4 regions of the Enterobacter sp. KBR-315C3_2022 genome follow, and region 2 is predicted to be linked to each of the others. Evidence: predicted binding sites of a transcription regulator. Region 2 holds the regulator's gene; each other region holds the start of a gene.
The links. The regulator CRP, encoded in region 2, controls carbon source genes, mostly activating them, when cyclic AMP is high. The targets are predictions, from matches to a motif close to ATGTGANNNNNNTCACAT.
Positions count from the first base shown of each region.

Region 1: AB8804_RS14965 (PhzF family phenazine biosynthesis protein) is a predicted target of CRP. The motif match lies at 2,250-2,267, and genes of this name have one in related genera.
Region 3: focA (formate transporter FocA) is a predicted target of CRP. The motif match lies at 3,233-3,250, and genes of this name have one in related genera.
Region 4: AB8804_RS03655 (YfcZ/YiiS family protein) is a predicted target of CRP. The motif match lies at 2,344-2,361, and genes of this name have one in related genera.

Region 1 covers NZ_JBGKEB010000013.1:76,936-81,322, forward strand. Annotated here, with positions in the region: gene sad (succinate-semialdehyde dehydrogenase) at 1-404, opposite strand, end outside; gene AB8804_RS14960 (LysR substrate-binding domain-containing protein) at 504-1,373, shown strand; gene AB8804_RS14965 (PhzF family phenazine biosynthesis protein) at 1,370-2,167, opposite strand; gene AB8804_RS14970 (sugar transporter) at 2,344-3,540, shown strand; gene AB8804_RS14975 (lysozyme inhibitor LprI family protein) at 3,597-4,387, opposite strand, start outside.
Region 2 covers NZ_JBGKEB010000020.1:45,192-49,578, forward strand. Annotated here, with positions in the region: gene AB8804_RS18345 (aspartate aminotransferase family protein) at 1-805, shown strand, start outside; gene AB8804_RS18350 (YccS/YhfK family putative transporter) at 821-2,908, opposite strand; gene crp (cAMP-activated global transcriptional regulator CRP) at 2,966-3,598, opposite strand; gene AB8804_RS18360 (OsmC family protein) at 3,908-4,312, shown strand.
Region 3 covers NZ_JBGKEB010000003.1:126,485-130,871, forward strand. Annotated here, with positions in the region: gene serC (3-phosphoserine/phosphohydroxythreonine transaminase) at 1-159, opposite strand, end outside; gene AB8804_RS05095 (DUF421 domain-containing protein) at 322-1,014, opposite strand; gene ycaO (30S ribosomal protein S12 methylthiotransferase accessory factor YcaO) at 1,142-2,902, shown strand; gene focA (formate transporter FocA) at 3,309-4,166, shown strand; gene pflB (formate C-acetyltransferase) at 4,218-4,387, shown strand, end outside.
Region 4 covers NZ_JBGKEB010000002.1:180,429-184,815, reverse strand. Annotated here, with positions in the region: gene fadJ (fatty acid oxidation complex subunit alpha FadJ) at 1-420, opposite strand, end outside; gene fadI (acetyl-CoA C-acyltransferase FadI) at 420-1,730, opposite strand; gene AB8804_RS03655 (YfcZ/YiiS family protein) at 1,954-2,238, opposite strand; gene fadL (long-chain fatty acid transporter FadL) at 2,611-3,894, shown strand; gene mlaA (phospholipid-binding lipoprotein MlaA) at 3,939-4,387, opposite strand, start outside.

The DNA of each region.
Region 1 (4,387 bases), on a different contig from region 2:
GGCATAACGGCGAGAATTGGCCCAAGCGGGCGGTACTCTATCACCGCGTTCTGGTTTTCGACCAAGGTCGGCTCGGCCTGCAGCATCGCCGGGCCATGCTCGGCGTACCAGTCGCACAGGTTGGCGGATTTCGTGACCTCGGCGCGCGCCTGCGAAATCGGCTTGCCCATTTCGCGCGACATCATCTGCGCCATCTCTTCGGCGCGATGGCGCAGCGCCGCGCCGACGTCGCGCAGCTTATGCGCGCGGCGCAGGACGCTCTCGGTACGCCACTGGCGATAGCCGCTGTCGGCCCGCGCAATCGCGCGCTCGACGTCATCAGAAGTGGCCCACGGGTAAGCGGCCAGGGTTTCCCCCGTTGCCGGGTTAACAGAGAGTGCATGTGTTGCAGATGAATAGGTCATTATTGTCTCCACGCAGTAAGAGTTGATTAAGTGTGGCCTACTCTGCTATTTCTTAAAAATGAATAATACTAACCACCTTATTCACGAATCGAGAATGCTATGGACTTAACCCAGCTTGAAATGTTTAACGCGGTGGCGCAGACCGGAAGCATCACCCAGGCGGCGCAGAAGGTGCATCGCGTGCCGTCCAACCTGACGACCCGCATCCGCCAGCTTGAGGCCGATCTCGGCGTAGAGCTGTTTATTCGCGAGAACCAGCGCCTGCGGCTTTCTCCCGCCGGGCATAACTTCCTGCGCTACAGCAAGCAGATCCTGGCGCTGGTCGACGAAGCGCGCATGGTCGTGGCCGGGGACGAGCCGCAGGGGCTGTTTTCGCTGGGCGCGCTGGAAAGCACCGCCGCCGTGCGTATTCCGGAAAGCCTGGCGCAGTTTAACCAGCGCTATCCCCGCATTCAGTTTGCCCTCTCCACCGGGCCGTCGGGCACGATGATCGACGGCGTGCTGGAGGGGACGCTGAGCGCGGCCTTTGTTGACGGGCCGCTGTCGCACCCTGAGCTAGACGGGATGCCGGTCTATCGGGAAGAGATGATGCTGGTCGCGCCCGCGGGGCACGCGGCGGTTTCCCGCGCGACGGAGGTGAGCGGCAGCGACGTCTACGCGTTTCGCGCCAACTGCTCCTATCGACGCCATCTGGAAAGCTGGTTTCACGCCGATCGCGCCACGCCGGGGCGCATACATGAGATGGAGTCTTACCACGGAATGCTGGCCTGCGTGATTGCGGGCGCGGGGATTGCGCTGATGCCCCGCTCCATGCTGGAGAGCATGCCGGGGCATCATCAGGTGGAGGCGTGGCCGCTGGCGGAAAACTGGCGCTGGCTCACGACCTGGCTGGTGTGGCGGCGCGGCGCCATGACCCGCCAGTTGGAAGCGTTTATCGCCCTGCTGAACGAGCGGCAGCCCTCACCTTAAACGTTGCGAAGAAAGATTTTGCCCTTCAGGTACAGCGTGGCCTGCCCGCCAATCAGCACGCGGTCGCCCTTCAACTCGCAGCGCAACTCCCCGCCGCGGGCTGAAACCTGGCGGGCATTCAGCAGCGTTTTGCCGAGCCTGGCGCTCCAGTACGGGATCAGCATGCTGTGCGTGGATCCCGTCACCGGATCTTCCGGCACGCCCTCGCCCGGGCAGAAGAAGCGGCTGACGAAATCATCATCCTCGCCGGGCGCGGTCACGCAGACCATTTTATCCAGCGGAACCATGGCAGAAATATCCGGCGTCAGGGCCTCTACCTGCCGCTGGCTTTCCAGCACCACCATGTAGTCACGACCGACGCGCACCTCTTTGGCGCTATCAATACCCAGCGCGCTGAACAGCAGCGCGGGCGGATTGTCCACAGCCTGCGTCTCCCACGCCGGGAAGTTCAGTGTCAGCCAGTCGCCGCTGCGCTTAACGGTTAGCTCACCGACGAAGCGCGTCGAGAAGACGATTTCAGTATGCGGGTAGTCAAGGTATTCAAAGATAACGTGCGACGCCGCAAGGGTAGCGTGGCCGCAGAGATTAATCTCATACAGCGTGGTGAACCAGCGCAGCTCAAACCCGCCGTCCGTGCGCACGAAAAAGGCCGTCTCAGACTGGTTATGCTGCTGCGCCATTTTCAGAAGCGTCTCGTCCGGGAGCCACTCCTCCAGCGGACACACCGCCGCCGCGTTGCCGCTAAAGGCCCTGTCGCTAAAGGCATCAACCAGATAGAAATCAATTTCCTGCATGCTTATATCGCCTTTTTTATTGTGTCGTTCTTTATCTTCACGGAAAACACCGCGCGCCGCCAGCGCCGGGAACGGGCAAATATTGAGATCTTCGTCACATAATGATTGAGTTTTAGCCGTTTAAGGCTTTAAGATCGTCTCCTCGTCCTTTCATCAACCAGGCCTAAATACTCCCTATGACAATGAACACGGTTTCCCGCAGGGTCGCGTGGCTACGCGTGGTCACGCTCGCCATCGCCGCCTTTATCTTCAACACCACCGAGTTTGTCCCGGTCGGGCTGCTGTCGGATATTGCGCAAAGCTTCCAGATGGAGACGGCGGAGGTCGGCATTATGCTGACCATCTACGCCTGGGTGGTGGCGCTGATGTCGCTGCCGTTTATGCTCCTGACCAGCCAGATGGAGCGCCGCAGGCTGCTGATCGGGCTGTTTGTGCTGTTTATCGCCAGCCACGTGCTGTCGTTTATGGCGTGGAATTTCACGGTGCTGGTGATAAGCCGCGTGGGCATTGCCTTTGCGCACGCGGTGTTCTGGTCGATTACGGCGTCGCTGGCCATTCGCCTTGCGCCCGCCGGGAAGCGCGCCCAGGCGCTGAGCCTGATTGCCACCGGCACGGCGCTGGCGATGGTGCTGGGGCTGCCGATTGGCCGTATCGTCGGGCAGTATTTTGGCTGGCGCACCACGTTTTTCGCCATCGGGATGGGGGCGCTGATCACCCTCGTTTGCCTCGTCAAGCTGCTGCCTAAGCTGCCGAGCGAGCATTCCGGCTCGCTAAAAAGCCTGCCGCTGCTGGTTCGTCGCCCTGCGCTGATGAGCCTCTATCTGCTCACGGTTATCGTGGTAACGGCGCACTACACGGCGTACAGCTATATCGAACCGTTCGTGCAGACGGTTGCCGGATTTAGCGCGAACTTTGCCACCGTGCTGCTGCTCATTCTGGGCGGTGCGGGGATTATCGGCAGCGTTGTTTTCGGCAAGCTCGGCAACCAGCACGCCTCCGCGCTCGTCAGCGGAGCAATCGGCCTGCTGCTGGCCTGCCTTGTGCTGCTGATGCCCGCCTCCGGCGGCGAGAATACCCTGGCTATCCTCAGCGTCTTCTGGGGCATCGCGATCATGATCATTGGTCTCGGCATGCAGGTTAAGGTGCTGGCGCTGGCGCCGGACGCAACGGACGTGGCGATGGCGCTCTTCTCGGGGATATTCAATCTCGGGATTGGCGCGGGCGCGCTGCTGGGAAATCAGATCAGCCTGCACCTGTCGATGTCGGCGATTGGCTATCTGGGGGCGATTCCAGCGGCGGTGGCGCTTGTCTGGTCGGTGCTTATCTTCCGGAAATGGCCGGTGGCGCTTGAGGAGCAGCGTCAGCAGGGGTGACGCTATTGTGCCGGGTGGCGGCTTCGCCTTACCCGGCCTACAAACCACCGACGCGATTAATAATCCCTTTCGGTATCGCCACCGAGATAGGTCACCCTATCTTCCGTCATTTTTGTCTGACAATGGTAAATATCAATTCGCGTTTGAAGCGGAACTGTTTCGGACGCGGCATCGTTAATTTTTCCGCACTTCCGCGTTTTTTCGCCAATCCACGCGCTCTGTTCTTTTTTCATCGATGCACGAACTGAATCAGGCAGAGACTTCCACAGCATATTTAAATTGCTATCAATATCACTGTAGATGTTCGCTTCCCTGATCAATTTTTTCTGCAGATCCGTCTTTTGCATCTCATCTTTGTTCAAGGCAAAGCGGGATATATTAAATAATGATTCGGAAACGAAATTATCGCCTGGGTAATCATAAGTTACAGCGATGTCTTTTTTGTTATCCGCTAAGGATAGCGAATAGGAGAATTGCTCCCACTGGACGCGGTTATTAATAACTTTGCCTCTGCCAAGGCTTATGCTGGGCAGTTTGTCCGGGAAAGAGGTCATTACCGACTGCAGTTCCGCTGGAAGCGTCAGCGAAATGGTGGCGCTACAGTTGCGCACGGAATCCTCTTTTTTGAAGGTCTTAGTGGTCACATTCTCCATAACGATGGAAATCTGGTTAGCTTTATCAACGTATGATTGAAGCGGCTTGCCGTAAAACGTTACCGGGGAAGACAAATACGTTTCCTGCAGTTTGCTGACGGCATCGCTTCTGATTTTAGCCTGAACGGCGGCAATCGAATCTTCACGGCCGCATTTAAATTCCGGCGTGGAATCAAACAGCCCGGCGCTGGCAT
Region 2 (4,387 bases):
CGCCTTCCACGGCCGCTCGCTGTTCACCGTGTCCGTTGGCGGCCAGCCGAAATATTCCGACGGCTTTGGCCCGAAACCGGCCGACATCATCCACGTGCCGTTTAACGATCTGCACGCGGTGAAGGCGGTGATGGACGATCACACCTGCGCGGTCGTGATCGAGCCGATTCAGGGCGAAGGCGGCGTGACGGCAGCCACGCCGGAGTTCCTCAAAGGGCTGCGCGCGCTGTGCGACGAGCACAAGGCGCTGCTGGTGTTTGACGAGGTGCAGTGCGGCATGGGGCGTACCGGCGATCTCTTCGCCTATATGCACTACGGCGTGACGCCGGACATTCTGACCAGCGCCAAGGCGCTCGGCGGCGGGTTCCCGGTGAGCGCGGTGCTCACCACTCAGGAGATTGCCTCCGCGTTTCACGTCGGTTCCCACGGCTCCACCTACGGCGGTAATCCGCTGGCCTGCGCCGTGGCGGGCGCGGCGTTCGATATCATCAACACGCCGGAGGTGCTGAGCGGCGTAAGCGCGAAGCGCGAGCAGTTTGTGAAGCACCTTCAGCAGATTGACGCGCAGTACGACGTGTTCAGCGAGATCCGCGGGATGGGGCTGCTGATCGGCGCCGAGCTGAAGCCGCAGTACAAGGGCCGCGCGCGCGACTTCCTGCACGCCGCCGCCCAGGAAGGGGTGATGGTGCTCAACGCCGGGCCGGACGTGATGCGCTTCGCGCCGTCGCTGGTGGTGGAAGAGAAGGATATTGAAGACGGGTTAGTTCGGTTTGCCGCAGCGGTCGGGAAAATCGTTCGGGGATAATCTCACGCGACACGCTCAATACGGCGTGCGTTTCAGAATGCGCGTTAACCAAATCCCGTGATGCGGGCGCTGGCGCCATGCCACCGACGAAATGGTGTGCATGGTGTTTAAATGCCCGAGCACGCGCTGTAAATGCTGCTCGAGGGTGCTCATCGGCCCGTGGGTGAGCGTCTCCGGCGCTTCCAGAATGTTCGAATCCCCCGACTCGCCCGGCGCGTCATACTCCAGCCGCTGCTGACAGCGCTGCAGGGCGATTTCACACGACTGCAAATAGCGCTGCGCCAGATCCGGCGTCAGCATCGTGTGCTCGCGCGCCAGCGTGGTCATGGCGTTGATATGCTCAACGATAAACTGGCTGTGCGTCACCCACAGCTTCATATCCGCCAGATAATGCGAATTAAAGCCCGGCTCCAGCATCGCCTGGTTAAGGGAGTTAAACAGGGCGTTGTGCGCCTGGTTGACCCGCATGCGCTGATACGCCAGCGGCGAAGGCTGCGGATCGTTGCTCAGGATTAAGCGGATGGCCTCCTGGTCGGCTTCGAGCGCGTCGTGGGCGTTCTGGCGCAGCAGCCCGCTCTGCCACTGCGGCCACAGCCAGACCATGCCGCCGAAGGCGATCAGGCAGCCAATCAGCGTATCAACCAGCCTGGCGACGATAAACTGTTCGCCGTTGAGCGTGAGCAATTGCAGGGTATATACCGCGGTCACCGTAAAGCCGACCATCGCCCAGCCGTAGTTTTTACGGATAATCAGGTAGCTCACCAGCGTCACCACCAGCATTCCCGCCAGCGTATACCCTTCCGGCACGTGGAAGTGCAGCGTCACGCCCGCAATAATTAGCCCCGCCATCGTGCCGCCCGCCCGGTGCAGAATGCGCACGCGCGTCGCTCCGTAGCCGTTTTGGGTAACAAACAGCACGGTCATGAGGATCCAGTACGGCTTCGGCAGGTGCAGCGCCATGCCCATCAGGCTGGCGATGCTCAGCATCACGCTGATGCGCGCGGCGTTGCGCAGGGCGGCGGACTTGAGCGACAGATAGCTTTTCAGGGCAGGCAGCAGCGGCAGGCGCTTCTGCTTGTCGGCCATCAGGTCGCGCGGATAGAGCGGGCGATGCGTGCGCAGAACGCGGGCGATGCGGCTGAAGTGCCATGCCGCGAACTGGCCAACCGGGTTATCGGGGTGCTGGCGGGCAATTTTCTCCAGCGCGCCGAGCTGTTTTTCCATGCTGAAGCGCGTGGGAAAGCGGTGATACAAAATGTCGTCGGCCAGCACGCGCAGGCGCGCCGAAACCGTCTGCGCGTTCCAGCGGATCACCGCTTCCGCGTGGCTGCGCTCGACCAGCTTCTGCACCTCCTGCGGATGGTGCAGGCTGACGGAGATGTGCTCCTGCAGGTCCAGCCCCACCTGGAAGATGCGCAGCAGCCGCTTGTACTCGTGGTTTTTATTGGCGGCGAGCATGTGCAGCTGCTGGTAGCACTGGCTGATGAGATCCACCACCTTCTGCTGGCGGGTCAGCAGCGGCGGCAGGGATTTTTCCGGGTCGGTATGCTGCGTGAGCAGGGTGTATTTGGCTTCGCAGTAGTCGGCCAGCTGCACGTAGAGCAGGCTCAGGGATTCGCGCAGCGGCTGTTCCCGCCACAGCCAGAACCAAAACCAGTTGAACACGCCGTACCACAGCGTGCCGAGGGCGTAGATCAGCAGCGGCTCCCACACCGGCATATTGCCCGCAAGGCTCAGGGTGAAGATGGCGGCGATCAGCGAGGCGGGCAGCAGGCGCGCGTGCAGGGAACTGATTTCCGCGGTGACGCCGAGCGTCATCGCCAGCACGGTTAAAATCAGCGGCAGCGGAATATCGCGCGCCAGCAGCAGCTGAACGGCGAGGCTACAGCCAGCAAACAGGCAGCCGCCAATTATAAGTCGTTTGAAAAAGCGCTTGTGCGGCGTGTCCAGCCCGGCAATGTTGCAGCAGGCGGGCACCAGGGAAAACAGCAGCCCCTGCTGGAGATGTCCAAGAATGAGGCCAACGGCCACGGGCAGGCACAACACCAGCGTTTGTCGCAGTGCGTAGTTAACTTCCGGGTGATAGATCAGCCTGCGCCACATGGGGAATAGAGACAAAAACGGCGTGACACCCTGCGGTGGCACGCCGTTTGACCGGAATTAACGGGTTCCGTAAACCACAATGGTTTTACCGTGCGCAGAGATCAGGTTCTGATCTTCCAGCATTTTCAGGATGCGGCCCACCGTTTCGCGGGAGCAACCGACGATCTGACCAATCTCCTGACGGGTAATTTTAATTTGCATGCCGTCAGGGTGGGTCATCGCGTCCGGCTGTTTCGCCAGGTTCAGCAGGGTCTGCGCGATACGGCCGGTAACGTCCAGGAAGGCGAGGTTACCCACTTTCTCCGACGTAACCTGCAGACGGCGCGCCATCTGGGAAGAAAGACGCATCAGGATGTCCGGGTTAACCTGGATCAGCTGACGGAACTTCTTGTAAGAAATTTCAGCCACTTCACATGCTGTCTTTGCACGAACCCAGGCGCTACGTTCCTGGCCTTCTTCAAACAGGCCCAGTTCACCGATGAAATCGCCCTGGTTCAGATAAGAAAGGATCATCTCTTTCCCTTCTTCATCTTTGATCAGCACTGCCACCGAGCCTTTAACGATGTAATACAACGTTTCCGCTTTTTCACCCTGGTGAATCAGCGTGCTCTTCGATGGGTACTTATGAATGTGGCAATGAGACAAGAACCATTCGAGAGTTGGGTCTGTTTGCGGTTTGCCAAGCACCATGCGCTGTTATCCTCTGTTATAAGCTGTCTCCAGAGCCATACGTTGCATCCTGACTCTGGGTTTGCAATCGAATTCTTACCCATACCTGGGAAGTCGGCCGTCTAATGTGTCGCAGCCAGTAAAGTTTGATGTCCTCTGCATACATGTGTAACGTCAATGTATTACTGTAGCATCCCGAGTGTTTTAGCATAGCTTTTGCCGCGTGTCTCCTGGTGTCTCGCTTCAGCATGATGCAGGTCGCCTTCCGTTGCGAGAAATGTAACGCACGCGTAATCTGTCACCAAAAATGCAACGTTGGAGTTAATCATTATGCAAGCGCGTGTGAAATGGGTTGAAGGGTTAACCTTCCTGGGCGAGTCCGCTTCCGGCCACCAGATTTTGATGGACGGCAACTCCGGCGATAAAGCGCCAAGCCCGATGGAGATGGTGCTGATGGCGGCAGGCGGATGCAGCGCGATTGACGTGGTGTCTATCCTGCAGAAAGGCCGTCAGGACGTGACCAACTGCGAGGTTAAGCTGACGTCGGAGCGTCGTGAAGAGGCGCCGCGGCTGTTCACGCACATCAACCTGCACTTTATCGTCACCGGTAAAGAGCTAAAAGATGCGGCGGTATCGCGGGCAGTAGACCTTTCTGCGGAGAAATACTGTTCAGTGGCGCTCATGCTGGAGAAAGCGGTGAATATTACCCATTCGTATGAAGTGATCGCGGCGTGATTTTTTGGCGGGTGGCGCTTCGCTGACCCGCCCTACAAAAGCACGACCGTAGGCTCGGTAAGCGCAGCGCCACCG
Region 3 (4,387 bases), on a different contig from region 2:
TGCCTCTTCCGCCACCTGGATAAACTCTTTTCCTCGGTGGCTAATTTCCATTACCGACGTACCCAGACCGTTCCAGTCACACAGCTCCTGCTGAGCCTGTTTAAGCACGTCGGCCGGTAACATCGCCGGGCCTGAACTGAAATTAAAAACTTGAGCCATTTCCCCTCACCACGCTAAAAGCAATAAGTTATCACTGTGGCTATCGGTTTTATCATCCAGCGACACGCGCCGCAATGGCTAAAACGGATGGTCGGGAAAATGTGTCCCTCGTCACACAATACAATCTGCCACCGGTACGCGACAAAACCGACAAAAAGGCTGTCAGGCGAGCCGTTTGGCCCGGCTAACCTTCGTCCATTCCGGATTCGCGCAGCGAGGACACAATTGACGATCGCCAGCCTTCATGGGAACGACATGGCTACATCTTACACAGGCATACTCTTCATTTTCCGGCACCACGCGAAAGCGCTCCACCAGCATGTCGGGCAAAATGCAGAGGCCGGGCTTAACCTCGTCATCGGCATAGTAGTAGACGCTGATTTGTCCGTTCGTTTCCATAATGGCCAGCCGCACCTGCCCCAGCTGCTCGACGCTGTTAAGCCGCAGCTCCATGAAGAACTCGAACTCCGTCATGTTGGCACCTTTGACTTTCTCCCACGCCAGCTGCCCGTCTTCGACGATAACGACCGGCTTACCTTCAAGCAGATCCTCCAGCTTTTCACTCTTAGACATCAGCCACATCACCAGGCGATACAGCAGCGCCAGCGAAACGAAGACGATGAAAACGGGTACCATCGGCACGTCGTCATAAAAGGCAACGTCCCCTGCCGCGGAGCCCAGCGTCAGAATGATGAGAACTTCAAAAAGCGACATCTGGCGCACGCCGCGCCGCCCGGTGATTTTGAGAAACAGAAAAACCAGTACGAAGGTATATAAACTTCGTAGCGCGACTTCCCCTAAAAACTCGGGCGGAACTTTATCAAACGCCATCCGCTGGAGATCGAATGCTTTCATTTTTTTACGCCTTAACAGTAGGTTACCTGCCATAAGCATAGCTCAGGCATTTATTTTCGCCGAAGATAGCACCCGTCACGCAAAACCCGTATCATTGCGCGCTTTACGTACGATAAAAGTGAACGCCATGACTCAAACGTTTATCCCCGGCAAAGACGCCGCTCTGGAAGATTCCATCGCTCGCTTCCAGCAAAAACTGACCGACCTGGGCTTTAATATCGAAGAAGCCTCCTGGCTGAACCCGGTGCCTCACGTCTGGTCCGTGCATATTCGCGACAAAGAGTGCGCGCTGTGCTTTACCAACGGCAAAGGTGCAACCAAAAAAGCCGCGCTGGCCTCCGCGCTGGGTGAGTATTTTGAGCGTCTCTCCACCAACTATTTCTTCGCCGATTTCTGGCTGGGCGAAACTATCGCCAACGGCCCGTTCGTCCACTATCCCAATGAAAAATGGTTCCCGCTGAGCGAAGACGACGCGCTGCCAGAGGGCATTCTGGACGCTCGCCTGCGCGCGTTTTACGATCCGGAAAACGAGCTCACCGCCAGCATGCTGATCGACCTGCAGTCCGGTAATGAGGATCGCGGCATCTGCGCCCTGCCGTTCACCCGCCAGTCCGACGAACAGACGGTTTACATTCCGATGAACATCGTCGGTAACCTTTATGTGTCTAACGGCATGTCTGCCGGTAACACCCGCAACGAAGCGCGCGTTCAGGGGTTGTCTGAAGTTTTCGAACGTCATATCAAAAACCGCATTATTGCCGAGTCCATCAGCCTGCCTGAAATTCCAGCTGACGTGCTGGCGCGCTATCCGGGCGTGGTGGAATCCATCGCTAAGCTGGAAGCAGAAGGTTTCCCAATCTTCGCGTACGACGGTTCTCTGGGCGGCAAATATCCGGTTATCTGCGTGGTACTGTTTAACCCGGCTAACGGAACCTGCTTCGCCTCCTTCGGCGCTCACCCGGACTTTGGCGTAGCACTCGAGCGTACCGTCACCGAACTGCTTCAGGGCCGCAGCCTGAAGGATCTCGACGTGTTTACCCCGCCGACCTTTGACGATGAAGAAGTGGCCGAGCATACCAACCTCGAGACCCACTTCATTGATTCCAGCGGTTTGATCTCCTGGGATATGTTCAAGCAGGATGCGGACTACCCGTTTGTGGACTGGAGCTTTGCGGGCACCACGGAAGAAGAGTTCGCCACGCTGATGGCAATCTTCGACGCGGAAGATCAGGAAGTCTACATCGCAGACTATGAGCATCTGGGCGTTTACGCCTGCCGTATTATCGTGCCGGGCATGTCCGACATCTATCCAGCGGAAGATCTGTGGCTGGCGAACAACAGCATGGGCGCGCACCTGCGCGAAACGCTGCTGGCCCTGCCGGGCAGCGAATGGGAAAAAGAAGATTACCTGAACCTGATCGCCCAGCTGGATGAAGAAGGCCACGATGACTTTACCCGCGTGCGCGAGCTGCTGGGCCTGGCCACCGGGAAAGACAACGGCTGGTGCACCCTGCGCATCGGTGAACTTAAAGCGATGCTGGCGCTGGCGGGCGGCGATCTGGATCAGGCTCTGGCCTGGACGGAGTGGACGATGGAATTTAACCAGTCGGTCTTCTCGGCGGAACGCACCAATTACTATCGCTGCCTGCAGACTCTGCTGCTGCTCTCGCAGGAAGAAGATCGTCAGCCGCTGCAATACCTCAACGCCTTTGTGCGGATGTACGGTGCAGAGGCGGTTGAAGCGGCCAGCGCGGCGCTGAGCGGTGAAGAACCGTTCTACGGCCTGCAGGCGGTTGATAGCGATCTGACGGCGTTCCCTGCGCACCAGTCGCTGCTGAAAGCCTATGAGAAGCTGCAGAAAGCAAAAGCCGCTTACTGGTCAAAATAAGCGCACATAACATTACCAACAGTAGGCGAATTCTCTCGCCTGGGCTATATTACGGGGCAATTTCATTGCCCCTTTTTTATATTTTTTCAGCAATGACAATTGAATGTAATATTGAAGTTAAATTAAGGTAAATATAAACATACTTGCCTGTGCTTTACTGTTACTTTTTATGGTAAATACTCCATTTTAATTAACTGTTTTAAGGGAGGCTGAACGAAATAATTCAACTCTTTTCATAACTTTTAAAATTTATTTTTATTCGGATAATCAAAAACTTACTCCGCTTTTGCTGTAAAACCATACACATAGCGGGCCTATAAGCCAGGCGAGATATGATCTATATCAATTTCTCTTCTATAATGCTTTGTTAGTATCTCGTCGCCGACTTAATAAAGAGAGAGTTAGTGTGAAAGCTGACAACCCTTTTGATCTTTTACTCCCAGCTGCAATGGCCAAAGTGGCCGAAGAAGCGGGTGTCTATAAAGCAACGAAACATCCGATGACCACGTTCTTCCTGGCGATTACCGCTGGTGTGTTCATCTCCATTGCTTTTGTCTTCTACATCACCGCCACCACTGGCACAGCCGACATGCCTTTCGGCATCGCTAAGCTGATTGGTGGTATCTGCTTCTCACTGGGTTTGATTCTTTGCGTCATCTGCGGTGCTGACCTCTTTACCTCAACGGTATTGATTGTGGTCGCAAAAGCCAGCGGAAGAATCACCTGGGGCCAGCTGGCACGCAACTGGTTCAACGTCTACGTGGGTAACCTCGTTGGCTGTCTGCTCTTTGTTCTGTTGATGTGGCTCTCTGGCGAGTATATGACCGCCAACGGCGGCTGGGGGCTTAACGTCCTGCAAACCGCTGACCACAAAATGCACCATACGTTTATCGAAGCCGTTGCTCTCGGCATCCTCGCAAACCTGATGGTCTGCCTGGCGGTCTGGATGAGCTACTCGGGTCGTAGCCTGATGGACAAAGCCATGATTATGGTTCTGCCGGTTGCGATGTTTGTTGCCAGCGGCTTCGAGCACAGTATCGCGAATATGTTTATGATCCCAATGGGGATTGTTATCCGCAACTTTGCGAGCCCGGAGTTCTGGACTGCAGTTGGTTCAACCCCGGAAAGTTTCTCTCACCTGACTATCATGAATTTCATTACTGATAACCTGATCCCCGTCACTATCGGGAACATTATCGGTGGGGGTCTGTTAGTTGGGTTGACATACTGGGTCATTTACCTGCGTGGCGACAATCATCATTAATGGTTGTCTCAGGCAGTAAATAAAAAATCCACTTAAGAAGGTAGGTGTTACATGTCCGAGCTTAATGAAAAGTTAGCCACAGCCTGGGAAGGTTTTACTAAAGGTGACTGGCAGAATGAAGTCAACGTCCGTGACTTTATTCAGAAAAACTATACCCCGTATGAAGGTGACGAGTCCTTCCTGGCTGGCGCAACTGACGCAACCACCAAGCTGTGGGACAG
Region 4 (4,387 bases), on a different contig from region 2:
TTCCGGCAGGCCCAGCACCGTTTTTGCATCGTCCGTACAGATTCGGCTGTGGCACGCCAGCGCCAGCTCAAGCCCGCCGCCCAGGCACGCGCCGTGGATCGCCGCTACAACCGGAACCGACAGGGCGTGGATTTCAGCCATCACCTGCTGACCCTGACGGGCGAGACCTTCGGCTTCCTGAGCGCTTTGCGCTCGGGCGATCATGTTGATATCCGCCCCGGCAATAAAGTTATCCGGCTTGGCCGAGATAAACACCAGCCCGCGAATCGCTTTATTTTCGCGAATCTGCTTTAGCATCGCGCGAACCTGAACGCCAAATTCGGCCTTCAGGGTATTCATTTTTTCATCAGGAACATCAATGGTAATCACGGCCACGTTATCGAGGCGTACCGTCAAATTAAATGCGGATTGCAGATCCATTATTCAGCCTCCAGAACCATTGCTGCGCCAAGCCCGCCCGCCGCACAGGCAGTGACGAGTCCAAAGCCTCCGCCGCGGCGGCGTAATTCATGTAGCGTTTGCGTAATCATCCGCGCGCCCGTCGCGGCAAACGGGTGGCCGTAGGCAATAGAGCCGCCCAGCACGTTGAATTTGCTCTGATCGACTTCGCCCGTGGCATGGGCGCGCCCCAGCACGTCCCTGGCAAAACGCTCGCTCGCCAGCAGCTGAATGTTTGCCAGCGTTTGCGCGGCGAACGCTTCGTGCATATCGATCAGGGTCAGATCGGCGAGCGTTAGCCCCGCGCGCTCCAGCGCCAGCGGCGTGGACCAGGCGGGACCGAGCAGCATGTCCTGCCAGACGTCGATCGCCGTAAAGGCATAGCTGCGCAGATAGCCCAGCGGCGTAATGCCCAGCTCTTTTGCGCGCGATTCCGTCATCAGAATGACCGCCGCCGCGCCGTCCGTCAGCGGCGTGCTGTTGGCCGCCGTGACCGTGCCGTGCCTGCGGTCAAATGCCGGGCGCAGCTTTGCGTAATCCGCCAGCGTCGACGCGCCGCGAATATTGTTGTCTTCAACAAGCGGCTCGCGATAGGGAGGGATATAGGCGGTCATCACCTCGTCGGCGAGCCGGCCTTCCGACCAGGCCTTCGCGGCAAGCTGGTGCGAGCGGTGCGCCAGCGCGTCCTGCTGCTCGCGGGTGATGCCGTAGGTTTTTGCCATCTGCTCGGCGGTGTCACCCATGCGCAGGCCGGTCGAATACTCGGCCACGGCGGGCGGAACGGGCATCAGGTCGCGCAGGCGCAAACGGGAGAAGAGCTTTAGCTTTTGTCCGGCGGTGCGCGCTTTGTTGGCGTCCACCAGAATCCGCGCCAGCTTTTTGCTAACGCCAATCGGCAGTACCGAAGAGGAGTCCGCCCCGCCCGCGATCCCGGCGCGAATCGTGCCCGCCATCAGGCTTTCCGCCACGTTGGCCACCGCCTGAAAGCTGGTCGCGCAGGCGCGGCTGACGCTGTAGGCGTCGGTGTGAACGTTCATTCCGGTGCCCAGCACGATTTCACGCGCGATGTTTGGCGCTTCGGGCATCTGAACCACCTGGCCGAAAACCAGCTGTTCAATTACCTCCGGCGGTATTTCGCTGCGAGCCAGCATCTCCCCCACGACCATTTTGCCCAGATCGACGGCAGGTATGCCGTGGTAGGCCGTCGCCTGACGCGCGAACGGCGTGCGCAATCCGCTGACAATGGCAATGCGGTCACCCTGTCGGGTGGTAAGCGGTAATGCCTGACTCATAACACTCCCCTGTAAAAATTTTTGCGCTAGCGCCAAAGTGGTCTGACCTGATAAGTAGTCTTAACCATTTTTTTACATTGAGCCAATCGGTGAGACGAAAAAGTGGGAGCTAAGACACAGAGAAGAAAAAGAAAATGCCCCTGCAGAGCAGAGGCATTGATGCGGTGTGTTTGCGCCCTCTCCCACGGGAGAGGCTTGGGGTGAGGGCACCAGCCCGCAGGAATTAACGCAGGCCCAGCTGGAAAATCAGCGTTTCGGCTTCGCAGGCAAACACGAAGTCGATATCCAGCTTCACGCCGCCTTCCACTTCCGTGAAGGTGGACTTGATTTCGCACGGGTCGGATTCAACATCGCGCGCGCGCTGGGTCAGCGCCGCCAGCGTTTCGTCTGCTTCTGCGCGATTGGTGAATACACGGCTGTAAGACGCGGTGCAATCGGTGTTGTCCATGATGGTACCAACATCCATACAGCAGCAAACCGGGGTTTCATCAGCACTGCATTTACTCATAGCTCAATTTCCTCTGTATTCGCGCCCTGCGCGAGATAAACACGATGCTGATATTTTACGCCCCAGCGAATGCTCTCTCCAGCCGTTAATGGCGCAAAATCGGATAAGTGACCAATATCACACTAAAAAATGATCTAAAACAAAATTCACCCTTTTGAGTGAAGTGGCCTGGTCACAATTTTGCCAGCCAGATCTCGTTTCAAGAAACATGTTTGAAAATATTAATAAACATACTTGCAACATTCCGGCTGGTCGGACCTATACTCACGCCACTGGTCTGATTTGTATGTAATACCGCAGACCCTACACTTCGCGCTCCTGTTACGGTATGTAACAATTATTGAATAAAAATAACTCAATGAGGTTATGGTCATGAGCCAGAAAACCCTGTTCAAAAAGACTGCGCTGGCAGTCGCAGTGGCAATCGTCTCAACGTCCGCCTGGTCTGCGGGCTTCCAGTTAAACGAATTTTCTTCCTCTGGCCTTGGCCGCGCGTATTCCGGGGAAGGGGCTATCGCTGATGACGCAGGTAACGCCAGTCGTAACCCTGCGCTGATCATGATGTTCGATCGCCCAACCTTCTCCGCGGGTGCCGTTTATATCGATCCTGATGTCAACATTTCAGGCAAATCGCCGTTCACGGGCGCGAGCCTGAAGGCAGACAACATTGCGCCAACGGCGTGGGTGCCAAACCTGCACTTCGTTGCGCCTATTAATGAACAGTTTGGTTGGGGGGCCTCCGTGACCTCTAACTATGGTCTGGCAACCGAGTTCTCGGACAGCTACCCGGCTGGCGAATACGGCGGTAAAACCGACCTGACCACGCTGAACCTGAACCTGAGCGGCGCCTACCGTCTGAACGACAGCTGGAGCTTTGGTCTGGGCTTCGATGCGGTTTATGCCGATGCGAAAATCGAGCGTTATTCCGGCGAGCAAACTGCGGCCCTGCCGAAAAACAGTAACAAGATAGCCAGCCTGAAGGGCGATGAGTGGGGCTACGGCTGGAACGCCGGCATCCTTTACGAGCTGGATAAAAATAACCGCTGGGGTCTGACCTATCGTTCAGAAGTTAAAATCGACTTCGACGGCGATTACAAAAGCGGCATCCTGAGCCCGGTTAACGGCCTGGTTCCGGGCGCAGGCACCACTATTCCTTGGGGCACGTCTAACCAAACCGTTCCTGGCTCCCTGTCTCTGCATCTGCCAGAAATGTGGGAAATCTCCGGTTATAACCGCGTTGCGCCACAGTGGGCGATCCACTACAGCCTGGCGTACACCAGCTGGAGCCAGTTCCAGGAGCTGAAAGCCACCGGCAGCAACGGCCAGACGCTGTTCTATAAAGACGAAAGCTTCCACGATGCGTACCGCATCGCGCTGGGCACCACTTACTATATGGATAAAAACTGGACGTTCCGTACCGGTATCGCGTTTGACGATAGCCCGGTTCCGGCTGACAAACGCTCCATATCTATTCCTGACCAGGATCGCTTCTGGATCAGTGCGGGCACGACCTACGCCTTTAATGACGACGCGTCCGTTGACGTAGGCGTGTCTTACATGCACGGCCAGAAGGTTAACTTCCAGGAAGGTCCGTACGAGTTCTCCTCTGAAGGGAAAGCCTGGCTGTTCGGCACCAACTTCAACTACGCGTTCTAATCGCGGCGGGATCAAAAAAGGTGAGCATTGCTCACCTTTTTCATTTATTCCGAGTCGATATCTTTTAATTCGTTCTCGATAGCTTTAGCGTTCGGGTTCTCTTCCGGCTTCAGCTTGCCGCCGTTGGCAATGAAGTCATGGTTCTGGAAGTAGGCTTCACGCACGAGGATATACGGGTCAGACGACTGACGCAGCAGGCCGTCAGAATCAAGCAGCTGCGCGCGGGTTTCGATCCCTTCGACGGTCCATTTACCAATCGACAGCGGCCAGGTCAGCCAGGACAGCACCGGATAGAGCGTATCTACCATATCACCGCCGTCTTCACGCACCGTGAAGCTGCCGTAGAACGGAAGCTGAACGTATGGGCCGTAGCCTACGCCGTAATGGCCGAGCGTGCTGCCGAAGCGGTGCGGCTGCTCGCGCTGCAGTTTCGGGTTCGCCATGCCGGCAACGTCAATAAAGCCGCCCATCCCCAGCAGGGAGTTCAGGAAGA